2 regions of the Actinomadura sp. NPDC000600 genome follow, and region 1 is predicted to be linked to the other one. Evidence: predicted binding sites of a transcription regulator. Region 1 holds the regulator's gene; the other holds the start of a gene.
What was found. The regulator HspR, encoded in region 1, represses chaperone genes until heat shock. The targets are predictions, from matches to a motif close to ANTTGAGTCNNNNNGACTCAANT.
Positions count from the first base shown of each region.

Region 2: lon (endopeptidase La) is a predicted target of HspR. The motif match lies at 3,215-3,237, and genes of this name have one in related genera.

Region 1 covers NZ_JBEUPD010000006.1:240,572-247,781, reverse strand. The annotation lists gene clpB (ATP-dependent chaperone ClpB) at 31-2,628, opposite strand; gene ABWI07_RS11925 (heat shock protein transcriptional repressor HspR) at 2,778-3,224, opposite strand; gene dnaJ (molecular chaperone DnaJ) at 3,230-4,399, opposite strand; gene grpE (nucleotide exchange factor GrpE) at 4,484-5,137, opposite strand; gene dnaK (molecular chaperone DnaK) at 5,131-6,996, opposite strand.
Region 2 covers NZ_JBEUPD010000028.1:45,220-52,429, forward strand. The annotation lists gene ABWI07_RS31785 (MFS transporter) at 1-1,122, opposite strand, end outside; gene ABWI07_RS31790 (phosphodiester glycosidase family protein) at 1,410-2,420, opposite strand; gene ABWI07_RS31795 (hypothetical protein) at 2,517-3,047, shown strand; gene lon (endopeptidase La) at 3,273-5,669, shown strand; gene ABWI07_RS31805 (VanZ family protein) at 5,828-6,301, shown strand; gene ABWI07_RS31810 (nitroreductase family deazaflavin-dependent oxidoreductase) at 6,261-7,210, opposite strand, start outside.

The sequences.
Region 1 (7,210 bases):
GACCTCGTCCCCGGGGCCGCCCCCTCTCCGCTAATTCGTCAGCGTCAGCCCGCCGGACGGCTTGACGGTCAGGCTGTCGGCGGCCTCGTCGAGGTCGACGACCACCTCGTCGCCGTCGCGGACCTCCCCGGACAGCAGCTCGCGGGCGAGCTGGTCGCCGATCGCCGTCTGCACGAGGCGGCGCAGCGGGCGCGCCCCGTACAGCGGGTCGTAGCCGGTCAGCGCCAGCCACTCGCGGGCCGCGGGCGTGACCCGCAGCGTGAGCTGCCGGTCGGCGAGGCGGCCGGCCAGCCGGTCCACCTGGAGGTCGACGATGCGGGTCAGCTCGTCGGTCGACAGCGCGTCGAACAGGATCACATCGTCCAGGCGGTTGAGGAACTCCGGCTTGAACGAGTTCCGGACGGCGTTCCACACCGCCTCCCGCTTGGCCCCGTTCTCCAGCGTCGGGTCGACCAGGAACTGCGACCCGATGTTGGAGGTCAGGATCAGGATCGTGTTGCGGAAGTCGACCGTGCGGCCCTGGCCGTCGGTGAGGCGGCCGTCGTCCAGCACCTGCAGGAGGATGTCGAAGACCTCGGGGTGCGCCTTCTCCACCTCGTCCAGCAGGACCGCCGAGTAGGGGCGGCGCCGGACGGCCTCGGTGAGCTGGCCGCCCTCCTCGTAGCCGACGTATCCGGGCGGCGCGCCGACCAGGCGGGCGACGCTGTGCTTCTCGGAGTACTCGCTCATGTCGATGCGGGTCATCGCCCGCTCGTCGTCGAACAGGAACTCCGCGAGCGCCTTCGCCAGCTCGGTCTTGCCGACGCCCGTCGGGCCGAGGAACAGGAACGAGCCGGTCGGGCGGTCCGGGTCGGAGATGCCCGCGCGGGCGCGGCGCACCGCGTCCGACACCGTGCGGACCGCGGCCTCCTGGCCGATCAGCCGCCTGCCGAGCTCGTCCTCCATGCGCAGCAGCTTGGCGGTCTCGCCCTCCAGCAGCCGGCCCGCCGGGATGCCCGTCCAGGACGCGACCACGTCGGCGACGTCGTCGGGGCCGACCTCCTCCTTGACCATCGTGTCGCGGTTCTCGGTCGCCTCGGCCTCCTCCTCCAGCTGCTTCTCCAGCGCCGGGATCTCGCCGTAGACGAGCCGCGAGGACGTCTCCAGGTCGCCGTCGCGCTCGGCCCGCTCCGCCTCGCCGCGCAGCTGGTCGATCCGCTCCTTGATCTCGCCGACCCGGTTCAGCTCGGCCTTCTCCCGCTCCCAGCGGGCGTTCAGGCCGCTCAGCTGCTCCTGCCTGTCGGCGAGGTCGGCGCGGAGCCGTTCGAGGCGCTGCCGGGACGCCTCGTCGGTCTCCTTCTCCAGGTTCATCTGCTCCATCTTCAGCCGGTCGACGGCGCGCTGCAGCTCGTCGATCTCGACCGGCCGGGAGTCGATCTCCATGCGCAGCCGGGACGCGGCCTCGTCCACCAGGTCGATCGCCTTGTCCGGCAGGTACCGGGAGGTGATGTAGCGGTCGGACAGCGTCGCCGCCGCCACCATCGCCGAGTCGTTGATCTGCACCTTGTGGTGCGCCTCGTACCGGCCCTTCAGCCCGCGCAGGATCGCGATCGTGTCCTCGACGGACGGCTCGCCGACGAACACCTGCTGGAACCGGCGCTCCAGGGCCGCGTCCTTCTCGATCCGCTCCCGGTACTCGTCCAGCGTCGTCGCGCCGATCATCCGCAGCTCGCCGCGGGCCAGCATCGGCTTCAGCATGTTGCCGGCGTCCATCGCGCCCTCGGCCGCGCCCGCCCCGACGACGGTGTGCAGCTCGTCGATGAACGTGACGACCTGCCCCTCGCTCTCCTTGATCTCGTTCAGGACGGCCTTGAGCCGCTCCTCGAACTCGCCGCGGTACTTCGCGCCCGCGACCATCGCGCCGAGGTCGAGCGAGATGAGGCTCTTGCCACGCAGCGACTCGGGGACGTCGCCCGCGATGATCCGCTGCGCCAGCCCCTCGACCACGGCCGTCTTGCCGACGCCGGGCTCGCCGATCAGCACCGGGTTGTTCTTCGTCCGGCGCGACAGCACCTGGATCACCCGGCGGATCTCCGAGTCGCGGCCGATCACCGGGTCGAGCCGGCCGTCGCGGGCCGCCGCCGTCAGGTCGACGCCGTACTTCTCCAGCGACTGGTAGGTGCCCTCGGGGTTCTCGCTGGTGACGCGGGCGTGCCCGCGCACCTTCTCGAACGCGTCCAGCAGCGCCTGCGGCGTCGCGCCGAACTCCTTCAGCAGGCCCGCCGCCGGGCCGCCGTCGGCCGCCAGCCCGACGAGCAGGTGCTCGGTCGAGACGTACTCGTCCTCCAGCTGCTGCGCGCGGTTGGCCGCCGTGTTGACCGACCGCTGGAGCTGGCCGGACAGCCGCGGCGTCGCCACCGTCGACCCCTGCGCCTTCGGCATCGCCGCGAGCTGCTCCTCCGCCCGCCTGCGGATCACCTGCCAGTCGGCGCCGACCGCCTCCAGCAGCGGCACGGCCGTCCCGTCCGGCAGCCCGATCAGCGCCACCAGCAGGTGCTGCGGCTCGACCTCGGGATGCCCCTCGGCCGCCGCCCTGCGGACGGCGATCGACAGCGCCTCCTGGCTCTTCTGCGTCAGCTTGTAGTCCATCGCCCCACCCCGTAAGCCGTGTTCCTTCTGGGGGGCAACCCCCAGACCCCCGACAACTGCTCTGTCCTTCTGGGGGGCAACCCCCAGACCCCCGACAACTGCTCTGTCCTTCTGGGGGACAACCCCCAGACCCCCGACAACTGCCTTATTCAGTCCGAGTTGCGCTCGTGCCAGACCACGACGCTCGTCCGCCTGATGGGCACGAGGTCGGCGCCGGGAGTGCCGCTCGGTTCCCCGTGCCGCCGCTGCTGCGCCAGCCGCGCCGCGACCGCACGGGTCGATTCGAGTTCGTTCGCGAGCTCCTCCAGCGCGGCGTGCGCCTTGGCGAGCTCCTCGCGGAGCCGGGCGTTGTCGCGCTGCAGCTCCAGGATGTGCTTGATGCCGGACAGGTTGATGCCCTCCTCCTGGGAGAGCCGCTGGATCTCGCGGAGCATCACGATGTCCCGCATGGAGTAGCGGCGTCCCCGGCCCGCCGTACGGCCGGGGGACACCAGGCCCATCCGGTCGTAGGTGCGCAGCGTCTGCGGGTGCAGCCCGGACAGCTGCGCCGCCACGGAGATCACGTAGACCGGAGTGTCGTCGCCGAAGGGATCCATGAAGATCACTCCTGTCTGGCCTGCTGGAGGAGGTCGGCGCGCAGGTCGTCGCCCGCGCCCGCCGTCCGGAGCTTGGCGAGCGCCTCGCGCGACTGCTCGTCGAGCTTCTGCGGGACGTGCACGTCGACGGTGACGAGCAGGTCGCCCTTCGTGCCGTCGCGCCGCGGTGCGCCGCGCCCCTTCACGCGGAACTTGCGGCCGTTCGGCGTGCCCTCGGGCAGCTTCAGCGTGACGGGCTGCCCCTGGAAGGTCGGCACCCTGATCTCGCCGCCGAGCGCCGCCTCGGGGAAGGTCACCGGGACGGTCAGCGTCAGGTTGTCGCCGCTGCGGCCGAACACCTTGTGCGGCAGCACCTTGATGTTCACGTACAGGTCGCCGGCCGGGCCGCCGTTCTCGCCGGGCGCGCCCTTGCCCTTCAGCCGGATCTTCTGCCCGTCCGCCACGCCCGCCGGGATGCGGGCCTGGATGGTCCGGGTGCCGGTTGCGCGGCCGCTGCCGTGGCAGGTCGGGCACGGGTCGTCGACGACGAGTCCCCGGCCGCGGCACTCCTTGCACGGCTCCTGGAAGCCGAAGTTGCCGAGGTTGCGGGTCTCGTGCCCGGTGCCCTCGCAGTTCGGGCACACCCGCGGCACGGTGCCGGCCTTGGCCCCCGTCCCGCGGCAGCTGTTGCAGGCCGCCTCGCTGGTCAGTTTGATCGGGACGGTGACGCCGTTCATCGCGCGGCCGAACGACAGGGTCACCTCGGTCTCGACGTCCGCGCCGCGCCGCGCGCGCCGCGTCCCCGCCGTGCGGGCGCCGCCGCCGGCGCGCCCGCCGAACAGGCCGCCGAACAGGTCGCCGATGCGCTCCCCGGCGCCGCCCGTCTGCGTCCCGCCCGACTGGCCGAAGATGTCGCCGAGGTCGAACGGGAAGCCGCCGCCCTGCTGGCCGCGGAAGCCGCCCGGCATCGAGCGCACCGCGTCGTACTCCTTGCGGCGCTTCTCGTCGGACAGCACGTCGTAGGCCTCCGAGACCTCCTTGAAGCGGTCCTCGGCCTCGGTGTCGCCCTTGTTGGCGTCCGGGTGGTACTTGCGCGCCAGCTTCCGGTAGGACTTCTTGATCTCCTCCTGGGAGGCCGTCTTCGCGACACCGAGGACCTTGTAGTAGTCCTTCTCCAGGTAGTCCTTGGTGCTCACGGCGCCCCGCCTTCTGCTATCGCCACTTGCCACATGTCTTCAGGCCCCTGCGGGGCCCGCCCGTCCGGGCGGGCCCCCTGAGGATCATTCGCCCGGTTCGTCGTTCGATTCGCCCGGCTCGCCGCCGGACTCGTCGGCTCCGGAGTCCGGAGCGGGGTCGGCCACCGCCACGCGGGCGGGCCGCAGGACCCGCTCGCCGATCCGGTACCCGGGCTGGAGGACGTCGGTGACGCACGTCTCGGTCACCTCGGTCGAGTGCGAGTGCATCAGCGCCTCGTGCACGACCGGGTCGAAGGGCTCGCCCTTCTCCCCGAACCGCTCCAGGCCGAGCTTGCCGGTGACCGCCTCCAGGCTCTCCGCGACGGACTTGAACCCGCCGGTGAGCTCCTCGTGGTCACGGGCGCGGCCGATGTCGTCCAGCACCGGGAGCAGCTCGGACAGCACCTGCCCGAGGGCCTGCTCGCGGACCGCGACCCGGTCGCGCTCGACGCGCTTGCGGTAGTTGTCGTACTCCGCCTTCAGGCGCTGGAGGTCGGCGAGCCGTTCCGCCAGTTGCGTCTTCAGAGAGGAGACCTCCTCATCGGTGGCCTTGGCGCCCCCGTCCGCCGGGGCCTCCGGGGCCGGCGAGGACTCCCCCGCCCGCTCCCGGACCTCCCCCGTCTCGGGATCGATGCGCCGCTTGTCGCGGATCACCGGGCCCTCCTTCTCCTCGCCCTCGTTGGGAGAGGACGTCACGATGCATCACCCTTCGGCTTGTCCTCGTCCACGATCTCGGCGTCGACGACCTCGTCGTCCTGCGGCTCGCCGCCCTGGGCGCCGGCCGTCGGCCCGTGGTCCTCGGCGCCGGCCTGGGCGCCCTCGGGGTTCTGCGCGTACATGGCGGCGCCCATCTTCTGGCTCACCTGCGCGAGCTTCTCGGCGCTGCCCTTGATCGCCTCGACGTCGGTGCCCTCCAGGGCCTTCTTGACCTCGGCGACCGCGTCGCCCACCTCGGTCTTCAGCTCCGCGGGGACCTTCTCGTCGTTCTCCCGCAGGAACTTCTCGGTCGAGTACGCGAGGGTGTCGGCCTGGTTGCGGACCTCGGCCTCCTCCTTGCGCTTGCGGTCCTCCTCGGCGTACTGCTCGGCGTCGCGCATCATCTTCTCGATGTCGTCCTTGGGCAGCGCGCTGCCGCCCGTGATGACCATCGACTGCTCGCGGCCGGTGCCCTGGTCCTTCGCGCTGACGTTCACGATGCCGTTGGCGTCGATGTCGAAGGTGACCTCGATCTGCGGGACGCCGCGCGGCGCCGGCGGCAGACCGGTGAGCTGGAAGGTGCCGAGCTTCTTGTTGTACGCGGCGATCTCGCGCTCGCCCTGGTAGACCTGGATCTCCACGGACGGCTGGTTGTCGTCGGCGGTGGTGAACGTCTCCGACCGCTTGGTCGGGATCGTGGTGTTCCGCTCGATGATCTTGGTGAAAATGCCGCCCTTGGTCTCGATGCCGAGGCTCAGCGGGGTCACGTCCAGCAGCAGGACGTCCTTGACCTCGCCCTTGAGCACGCCGGCCTGGAGGCTGGCGCCGATCGCGACGACCTCGTCCGGGTTGACGCCCTTGTTCGGCTCCTTGCCGCCGGTCAGCTCCTTGACCAGCTCGGAGACCGCGGGCATCCGGGTGGAGCCGCCGACCAGCACGACCTGGTCGATCTTGTCGACGGTGATGTTCGCGTCCTTCAGCACCGACTGGAACGGCGCCTTGGTGCGCTCGAGCAGGTCGGCGGTCATCCGCTGGAACTCGCCCCGGGTGAGCTTCTCGTCGAGGTGCAGCGGGCCCTCGGAGGACGCCGTGATGTAGGGCAGGTTGATCTGCGTCTCGGACGAGCTGGACAGCTCGATCTTGGCCTTCTCCGCGGCCTCGCGGAGCCGCTGCAGCGCCATCTTGTCCTTGGACAGGTCGACGCCGTTGGCGTTCTTGAACCGCTCGACCAGCCAGTCGACGACCTTGTTGTCCCAGTCGTCGCCGCCGAGGTGGTTGTCACCGCTGGTGGCCTTCACCTCGACCACGCCGTCGCCGACCTCCAGCAGGGACACGTCGAACGTGCCGCCGCCGAGGTCGAAGACCAGGATGGTGGCCTCGTTCTCCTTCTCCAGGTGGTATGCGAGGGCCGCCGAGGTCGGCTCGTTGATGATGCGCAGGACGTTCAGGCCCGCGATCTGGCCGGCCTCCTTGGTGGCCTGCCGCTGGTGGTCGGAGAAGTAGGCGGGGACGGTGATGACCGCGTCGGTGACCGTCTCGCCCAGGTAGGACTCGGCGTCCCGCTTCAGCTTCTGCAGCACGAACGCGCTGACCTGCTGCGGGTTGAAGTCCTTGTCGTCGATCTTGGTCTTCCAGTCGGTGCCCATCTCGCGCTTGACCGACCGGATCGTTCGGTCGACGTTGGTCACCGCCTGGCGCTTGGCGACCTCGCCGACCAGGACCTCGCCGTTCTTGGCGAAGGCGACGACGGACGGCGTGGTCCGCGACCCCTCCGCGTTCGCGATGACGGTGGGCTCGCCGCCCTCCAGGATCGCGACGACCGAGTTGGTCGTCCCGAGGTCGATGCCGACCGCACGTGCCATGTTTCTCGTCCTCCGTCGTATCCGGTGATATCGCAGCCCCGGTCGCCCCCGAGGCGCGGCCGGTTGAGTCTTCTGTCCGCAAGGTTGCCCGGCATCCTCGTTCCTGTCAAATGACTTGAGTCGGTCGGACTCAACTTTGCTGACGACCTCTACAACAGGACGAGTGAGCGGCCTATTCCGGTTCCCGGAGCGGTCCCGTCGGCTCGGAGTTCGC
Region 2 (7,210 bases), on a different contig from region 1:
CGTCCAGCCGAACCGGGTGCAGGCCTGGGCGCCGAGCCACGACCCGGTGCTGCCGCCGAGGAAGGCGCAGGTCATGTACGCGGTGTTGATGCGGCTGCGGGCGTCCGGGCGCAACGCGAAGATCCGCGCCTGGTTCGCGATCATGCCGGACTGCATCGCGACGTCCAGCAGCAGCGTCCCGGCTCCGAGCGCCACGAGCCCCGGCGCGCCCCCGAGTCCGCCCAGCGCCAGGACGCCGGTGGACGCGATCGTCCCGAGGATCGCGACGAGGGTGACCGGTTCCGGGCCGCGCCGGTCGACCCGGCGTCCCGCGACGGGCGTCGCGGCCATGGTCGCCGCGCTGACCAGCGCCAGGAGGCCGACCGCCTGGACGCCGAGCCCGTACGCCGGGCCGGTCAGGTACAGCGCGACGCCCGTCCAGACGGCCTGGAAGCCGCCGAAGACCGTCGCCTGGTAGAAGCACGACCGCCGCAGCTCGGGCTCCTCGCGCAGCAGCCGCAGCGGCGCGGCCAGCAGCGCCGGATACGACTGCCGCGACGGCGGGACGGTCGCCGGCAGCGCGACGGCCAGCGCGGCCGCGATCGCCAGCGTGGCGGCCGCGGCGATCAGGTACGGGGCCCGCCAGCCGAGCCACTCGGCGGCGAACCCGCCGAACGTCCGGGCCAGCAGGATGCCGCCGATCGACCCGGCCAGCAGCGTCCCCATGACCGCGCCGCGCCGGTCCTCGGCCGCGAGCCCGGCCGCCATCGGCGCGATGACCTGGGCGACCACGGTCGCGACCCCGACCACGGCGCTCGCGCCGACCAGCACCGCGAGCCCGGGCGCGGCCGCCGCGCAGAGCAGCGCCGCGCCGGTGACGGCGAGCATCGCCACGATCAGCGGGCGGTGCGGGAACCGGTCCCCGAGCGGCACGAGCAGGAAGATCCCGGCCGCGTACCCGAACTGCGCCGCGGTCACCACCAGCGCGGCCGAGTCGGGCGGCACGCCCAGCCCGGCCGCCGCCAGCGGACTGACCGCCTGCGGGAAGTAGATGTTCCCCACGGCGACGCCGCAGGTCAGAGCCAGAAGGAAGATCATTCGGCGGCCGAGAGGGGCGTGCGCCGAGGGCAGGGAAGAAGACAAGGATGCTCCACGTCGAGTCGACGCCCGCGCGTGATCCGCGCAGGCGGGAACCGCGGGGCCGAACCCCCGCGCGGGAACCGTCCCGGCGTCGTGGAGCGGTGCCGGCCTCTAGGCCGCCGCGCCCTCCGCCGCCGGGACGCCGGTCGTGGCCTTGCCGTTGGCGGTGTACACGCGCGACCTCCCGAAGCGCACCCAAGATCTCCGCGCCGACCCTTGCACGCCCCCGCTCCTCCCGCAAGCGGTTTTCCGTCCGGAGGCCGTGGGGCTGGCGATCGGGCGGGAGCGGTTCAGCGGGGGACCGCGACGAGGGCTATCGGGAGGCCGTTGCGGCGGAAGTCGACCAGGGGCCGCAGCAACTGGAGGCGGCCGTCGTGCACGGCCGTCTCATAGCGCCCGCAGAAGTCGCGCCGGTAGCCGCCGGCCGACACCTTCTGGCAGGCGACCGGTCCGCCGTCCAGGTTCAGGGCGAGGCGCAGGCCGAGTCCCGAACGCGGGAGGAAGGCGGCGAGCGAAGGCAGGGAGAAGTAGGCGTCCCGGGTGGTGCCGACGATGATCCGCCCGGCGCCGTCCTGCCCGAGGAAGCTGCGGTTGGCCAGCCATCGCTCGTCCTGGCCGCCGGTCCGGCCGTGCCCGTCCGCTCCCAGCAGCATCGGGTAGGAGACCATGGCCTGGCTCGCGCCTTCGGTGACCGGCCGCCAGTCCGTGCCGGTGAGGTCCGCCAGGCGGGCGCCGCCCGGCCCGTCGACCAGGAACGCTCCGTGCCTCGCCTGGTAGGACGAGGGGCCGAGCCGGCGCCCGTCGCTGACGACGGGGGTGTCCGGGCTCCCGTCGCGGGCGTAGTAGCTGCCGTTGACGACCAGGGCCGCCCCGGTGGCCTCCATCCAGTCGCCGACCTCCCGGTCGCCGGCCGGGCGGCTCAGCACCCGGAACCGGTACCGGGCCGGGTCGATCCGGGTGAGCAGCAGGGCGTCCACGGGCCGCCCGCCCACCCGGACGGGCAGCTCGGCGACGTCCAGTCCCGCGGCGGCCTGGCGCCAGCGCACCGGTTCGGGCGCGTCGGGCGTGCGCCGCCCGGCCAGCGACAACCGGATGCCCGGGGAAAGCCGGGAATCGTCCGGAGCGACGTCGACCCAGATGCTGGCGCCCCGGCGCAGCATCACGTTGACGCCGTACCAGCCCCCGGCCTTCCCGTACGCCACAGCCACGGCCGCCGACGCCGCGAGGACGGGGGCCAGGGCCAACGAGACACCCCATCGCCACCCCCGCCCCCACCGCCGCGGCCGCAGGATCGTGGTCATGATCACGCCACTTTATGACGCTCGCCCTTTACGCCGGGTTCGCCGCCGTCCCGGCCACTTTCCCGCACCGGCAAGCTTTCCCGCTTGAATGCGCTCATGGAGAATCCGCTGTGGAACAGGCTGCCGGCAGAGGTGCGGGATCAGGTCGACGCGCTTGTCGCAGACGACCAGAGGCTCTCTGCGGTCAAGGCGGTCCTCGACGGCTCCGGGCAGCCGCGGGCGGGCCTGTATGAGTGTCATCGGCTGGTCGCCGAACGGTACGCGGCTCTGGGGCAAGGCTTCCATCGGTCACCGACCGCTCCTCTGGATCTTGAAGACCTCATCAGGAAGGTCCAGGAACTGCCGCGGCCTCCAGCTGCGGTGGAGGCCCTCTGGGATGGCGATACCGAGGGGTGGTTCGTGGTGGTGCTCGGTGTCACGCGCGACCCGAACACCGAGCACCACCTCGCGACCGTCCAGCACGGGAACGACATCCGCGCGTTCAACGGCGAGGTGCCCCCTTGGCCGGAGGCGGAAGAGGCGAGCAGGATCGGCGCGGCGCTGGCAGGACGATTGGGCGTGCCGTTCCATTTCGCAAGCCCCGACGAACCTGATGACTCGGCTCCACGCTGGTGGGACACCCTCTGACAGGGCGTCGCGGCCGTGCGCGGGCATTCTGCCGGGTCGTCGGCCGCGGGGACCCCGGTCTCGCCCACGTGTCGGCTTGGCCGCGCACTCGCCGGCCCTGTGGCGCGCACGCGGCGGGTGATCGCTGAGAGCGAACGTTGCTGCGGAAACAAATTGGTGCTCCGTTTTCTTGAGTGAGTATGACTCAACCCGTGGTTGGGTCGGTCTACTGACTTGGAGCTGAGCATGAGCGAGACCCTGACGCTGCCGGTGCTGCCCCTCGACGACGGGGTCGTTCTGCCCGGCATGGTGGTGCCCCTGGACCTGTCGGAGAGCGGCGAGGTCCGGGCCGCCGTCGAGGCCGCGCGGGCGGTGGCGCAGGCCAAGGGGCCGGGCATCCGGTCGGCGGCCAAGCCGCGGGTGCTGCTGGTGCCCAGGTTGAACGGGCAGTACGCCGGCCTCGGCACGCTCGGTGTCATCGAGCAGGAGGGGCGGCTTCCCGGCGGCGAGCCGGGCGCGGTCGTCCGCGGCGTGCAGCGGGTGCGGATCGGCATCGGGACGACCGGGCCGGGCGCGGCGCTGTGGGTCGAGGGGACGCCGGTCGAGACGCCGCCCGCCTCCGGGCGCGCGCAGGAGCTGGCGAAGGAGTACAAGGGCCTGGTCAGCGCGATCCTGCAGAACCGGGGCGCCTGGCAGGTCGTGGACGTCGTGCAGCAGATCGATGACCCGTCCACGCTGGCCGACAACGCCGGGTACGCGCCGTACCTCACCGACGAGCAGAAGATCGAGGTCCTGGAGACCGTCGACGTGGTGGAGCGGCTCAACCTGGTGATCGGGTGGACGCGCGACCACCTCGCCGAGCTGGACGTGGCGGAGACCATCCGCAAGGACGTCCAGGAGGGCATGGAGAAGACGCAGCGCGAGTTCCTGCTGCGCCAGCAGCAGGAGGCCATCCGCAAGGAGCTGGCCGAGCTGAACGGCGACCCGGCCGACGAGGAGGACGACTACCGGGCCCGGATCGAGGCCGCGAACCTCCCCGAGAAGGTGCGCGAGGCGGCGCTGAAGGAGGTCGACAAACTGGAGCGGTCGTCCGACGCCTCGCCCGAGGGCGGCTGGATCCGCACCTGGCTGGACACCGTCCTCGACATCCCCTGGAACGAGCGGACCGAGGACGCCTACGACATCGCGGGCGCGCGGGAGATCCTCGATGCCGACCACGCGGGCCTCGACGACGTCAAGGAGCGCATCGTCGAGTACCTGGCCGTGCGCAAGCGGCGCGAGGAGCGCGGCCTGGGCGTCGTGGGCGGGCGCAGGAGCGGCGCGGTGCTGGCGCTGACCGGCCCTCCCGGCGTCGGCAAGACGTCCCTGGGCGAGTCGGTCGCGCGGGCCATGGGCCGCGAGTTCGTGCGGGTCGCTCTGGGCGGCGTCCGTGACGAGGCCGAGATCCGGGGTCACCGCCGAACGTACGTGGGCGCGCTTCCGGGACGCATCGTCCGCGCCATCCGGGAGGCCGGCTCGATGAACCCCGTCGTCCTGCTGGACGAGGTCGACAAGGTCGGCGCCGACTACCGCGGCGACCCGACCGCGGCGCTGCTGGAGGTCCTCGACCCCGAGCAGAACCACACCTTCCGGGACCACTACCTGGAGGTCGAGCTCGACCTGAGCGACGTGCTGTTCCTCGCCACCGCGAACGTGGTGGAGGCGATCCCCGGGCCGCTGCTCGACCGGATGGAGCTGGTGGAGCTGGACGGCTACACCGAGCACGAGAAGGTCACGATCGCCCGCGACCACCTGCTGCCGCGCCAGCTCGACAAGGCCGGCATGGAGGCGTCGGAGGTGGCCTTCGGCGACGACGCGCTGCGGCTGCTCGCGGCCGAGTACACCCGGGAGGCCGGGGTCCGGTCCCTGGACCGCTCGATCGCGCGGGTGCTGCGCAAGGTCGCGGCCAACGTCGCGCTCGGCAAGTCGGCGCTGCCCGTCCGGATCGGCGCGGACGACCTGAAGGACTACCTCGGCCGGCCGCGGTTCACCCCGGAGGTCGAGCTGAGCAGGAACGAGCGCCGCACCGGCGTGCCGGGCGTGGCGACGGGCCTCGCGGTCACCGGCGCGGGCGGCGACGTCCTCTACATCGAGGCGTCGCTGGCCGACCGGGAGACGGGCGACACCGGCGTGACGCTCACCGGCCAGCTCGGCGACGTCATGAAGGAGTCGGCCCGGATCGCGCTCAGCTACCTGCGCTCGCGCGGCGCGGAGCTGGAGCTGCCGGTCGGCGACCTGAAGGACCGCGGCGTGCACGTCCACGTGCCCGCCGGCGCGATCCCGAAGGACGGCCCGAGCGCGGGCATCACGATGACGACGGCGCTCGCGTCGCTGCTGTCGGGCCGGCCGGTGCGCTCGGACGTGGCGATGACCGGCGAGGTGTCGCTGACCGGGCGGGTGCTGCCGATCGGCGGCCTGAAGCAGAAGCTGCTGGCCGCGTCGAGGCTCGGCATCACCACCGCGATCGTGCCGAAGCGCAACGAGCCGGACCTCGAGGACGTCCCGGCCGAGGTGCTCGAGAAGATGACGGTGTTCGCCGTCAGCGACGTCCGCGAGGTGCTGGACCTGGCCCTGGAGCCGGCCACCACCGCGGTCGCCGCCTGATCGGAGCGGAGCGCACGCCCGCGCCGGGTTCGTCCCGGCGCGGGCGTTTCCGTACCATCCGGGCATTTCGACATCAATGGACTATCCGGTCATCCCAAAACCCGTGGGCATGCATGGACCGCGGCGAACTGGGGAGACCGCGCCGAGTGTTGGTGGAAATGTGGCAGCCCGCAGCGGCGGGCGAGAGGGTCCCCTGGTACGTCGTCGCCCTGCGCGTGGTGGTAGTGATCATCGCGTTGGGCTTCCTCGGAGTTTTCTTCTACTTCGCTTTCAAGCTCACTTTGACCCCCGTCCAGGACAACGGCCAGGCCGGTGGGAACACCGATCCCGGCCGATCGCTCCGGTTCTATATGGACCAGCCCATCAAGGACGCGCTCCTCCAGGTGGGCGGCAACGTGATCCTCCTGGCGCCGCTCGGCGTGCTCCTGCCCCTGGTCTGGACGTCCCTCCGCGGCCCGGTACGGCTGGCCCTGGTGAGCGGCATGCTCTCGCTGGCCATCGAGACGGTGCAGGGCGCGTTCGTGATGGGACGGGCCTTCGACGTCGACGATGTCATCCTCAACGTCGCCGGTGTCGTGCTCGCCTATCTGCTCATCGGCCGGCGACTTTCCCTGACCCTCCGCGGCCGTTAGCGGGGGTCAGGCGGAAGACCCTCAGCTGCCGTTCCGTGCGCTCCACATAACGGTCGTAGACGGGCCAGACGGCGATGAGGCGAGGCCAGATCTCCTTGCGTTCGACGTCGTCCAGGAGGTGGGCGGTGACGGGGACGGAGCGGCCCTGGAAGCTGACCTCGGCTTCCGGGTTCTTGAGGAGGTTGCCCGTCCAGGCGGGGTGCTTCTCGCGACCGAAATTGGAGCCGACGACGTACCAGCCGCCCGCCTGGTCGGGCAGGCAGGCGAGCGGAGTCCGCCGGGGGAGCCCGCTGACGGCGCCGGTCGTCGTCAGCACGAGGCTGGGCACGAGGAGCTGGCCGAGCAGCAGCCTTCCTCCGGTGAGCCTGTGCAGCGTCCGGTCGACGGGCGGGACGACCTTGGGCCCCACCTTGGAGAACCACTCGGAGCCCGAGACCCGGTGGAAGACGGGTCCGAACGTGCGCTGGACGAGGGTCGGCATCGGGGCCTCCTTGGCGGCGAGCCGTCCGGCCCGGCGCGGGTTCAGATGTCCGCTCTCGGCCAGCCAGCGCAGGCCGTCGGCGACGGTTTCCTCGACGGGGCGCAGCGTGAGGCCGAGCGCGTCCAGGACGGGACGGTCGTCGGTCGGCACCAGCGTGACCATGAACTCGGCGGCGTCCCGGGTGAGCGGGTAGTCGAAGCGGCGGACGCGCTTGGCCGCGTCCAGGGCGGAGCCCAGCGCGAGCATGGCGCGGCTGGGGACGCGGACGCGGCGGCACCGCACCCCGGTGAGCCGGTCGCACAGGTCGGCGTACTGCGGCCAGGTCAGGTAGTGGCCGCCGAGCACCCAGCGGCTCGGCCCCTGCCGTGCCTCCACGGAACGTGCCAACGCCTCGCCCAGGTCGCGGACGTCGAGCACGGACACGCCGC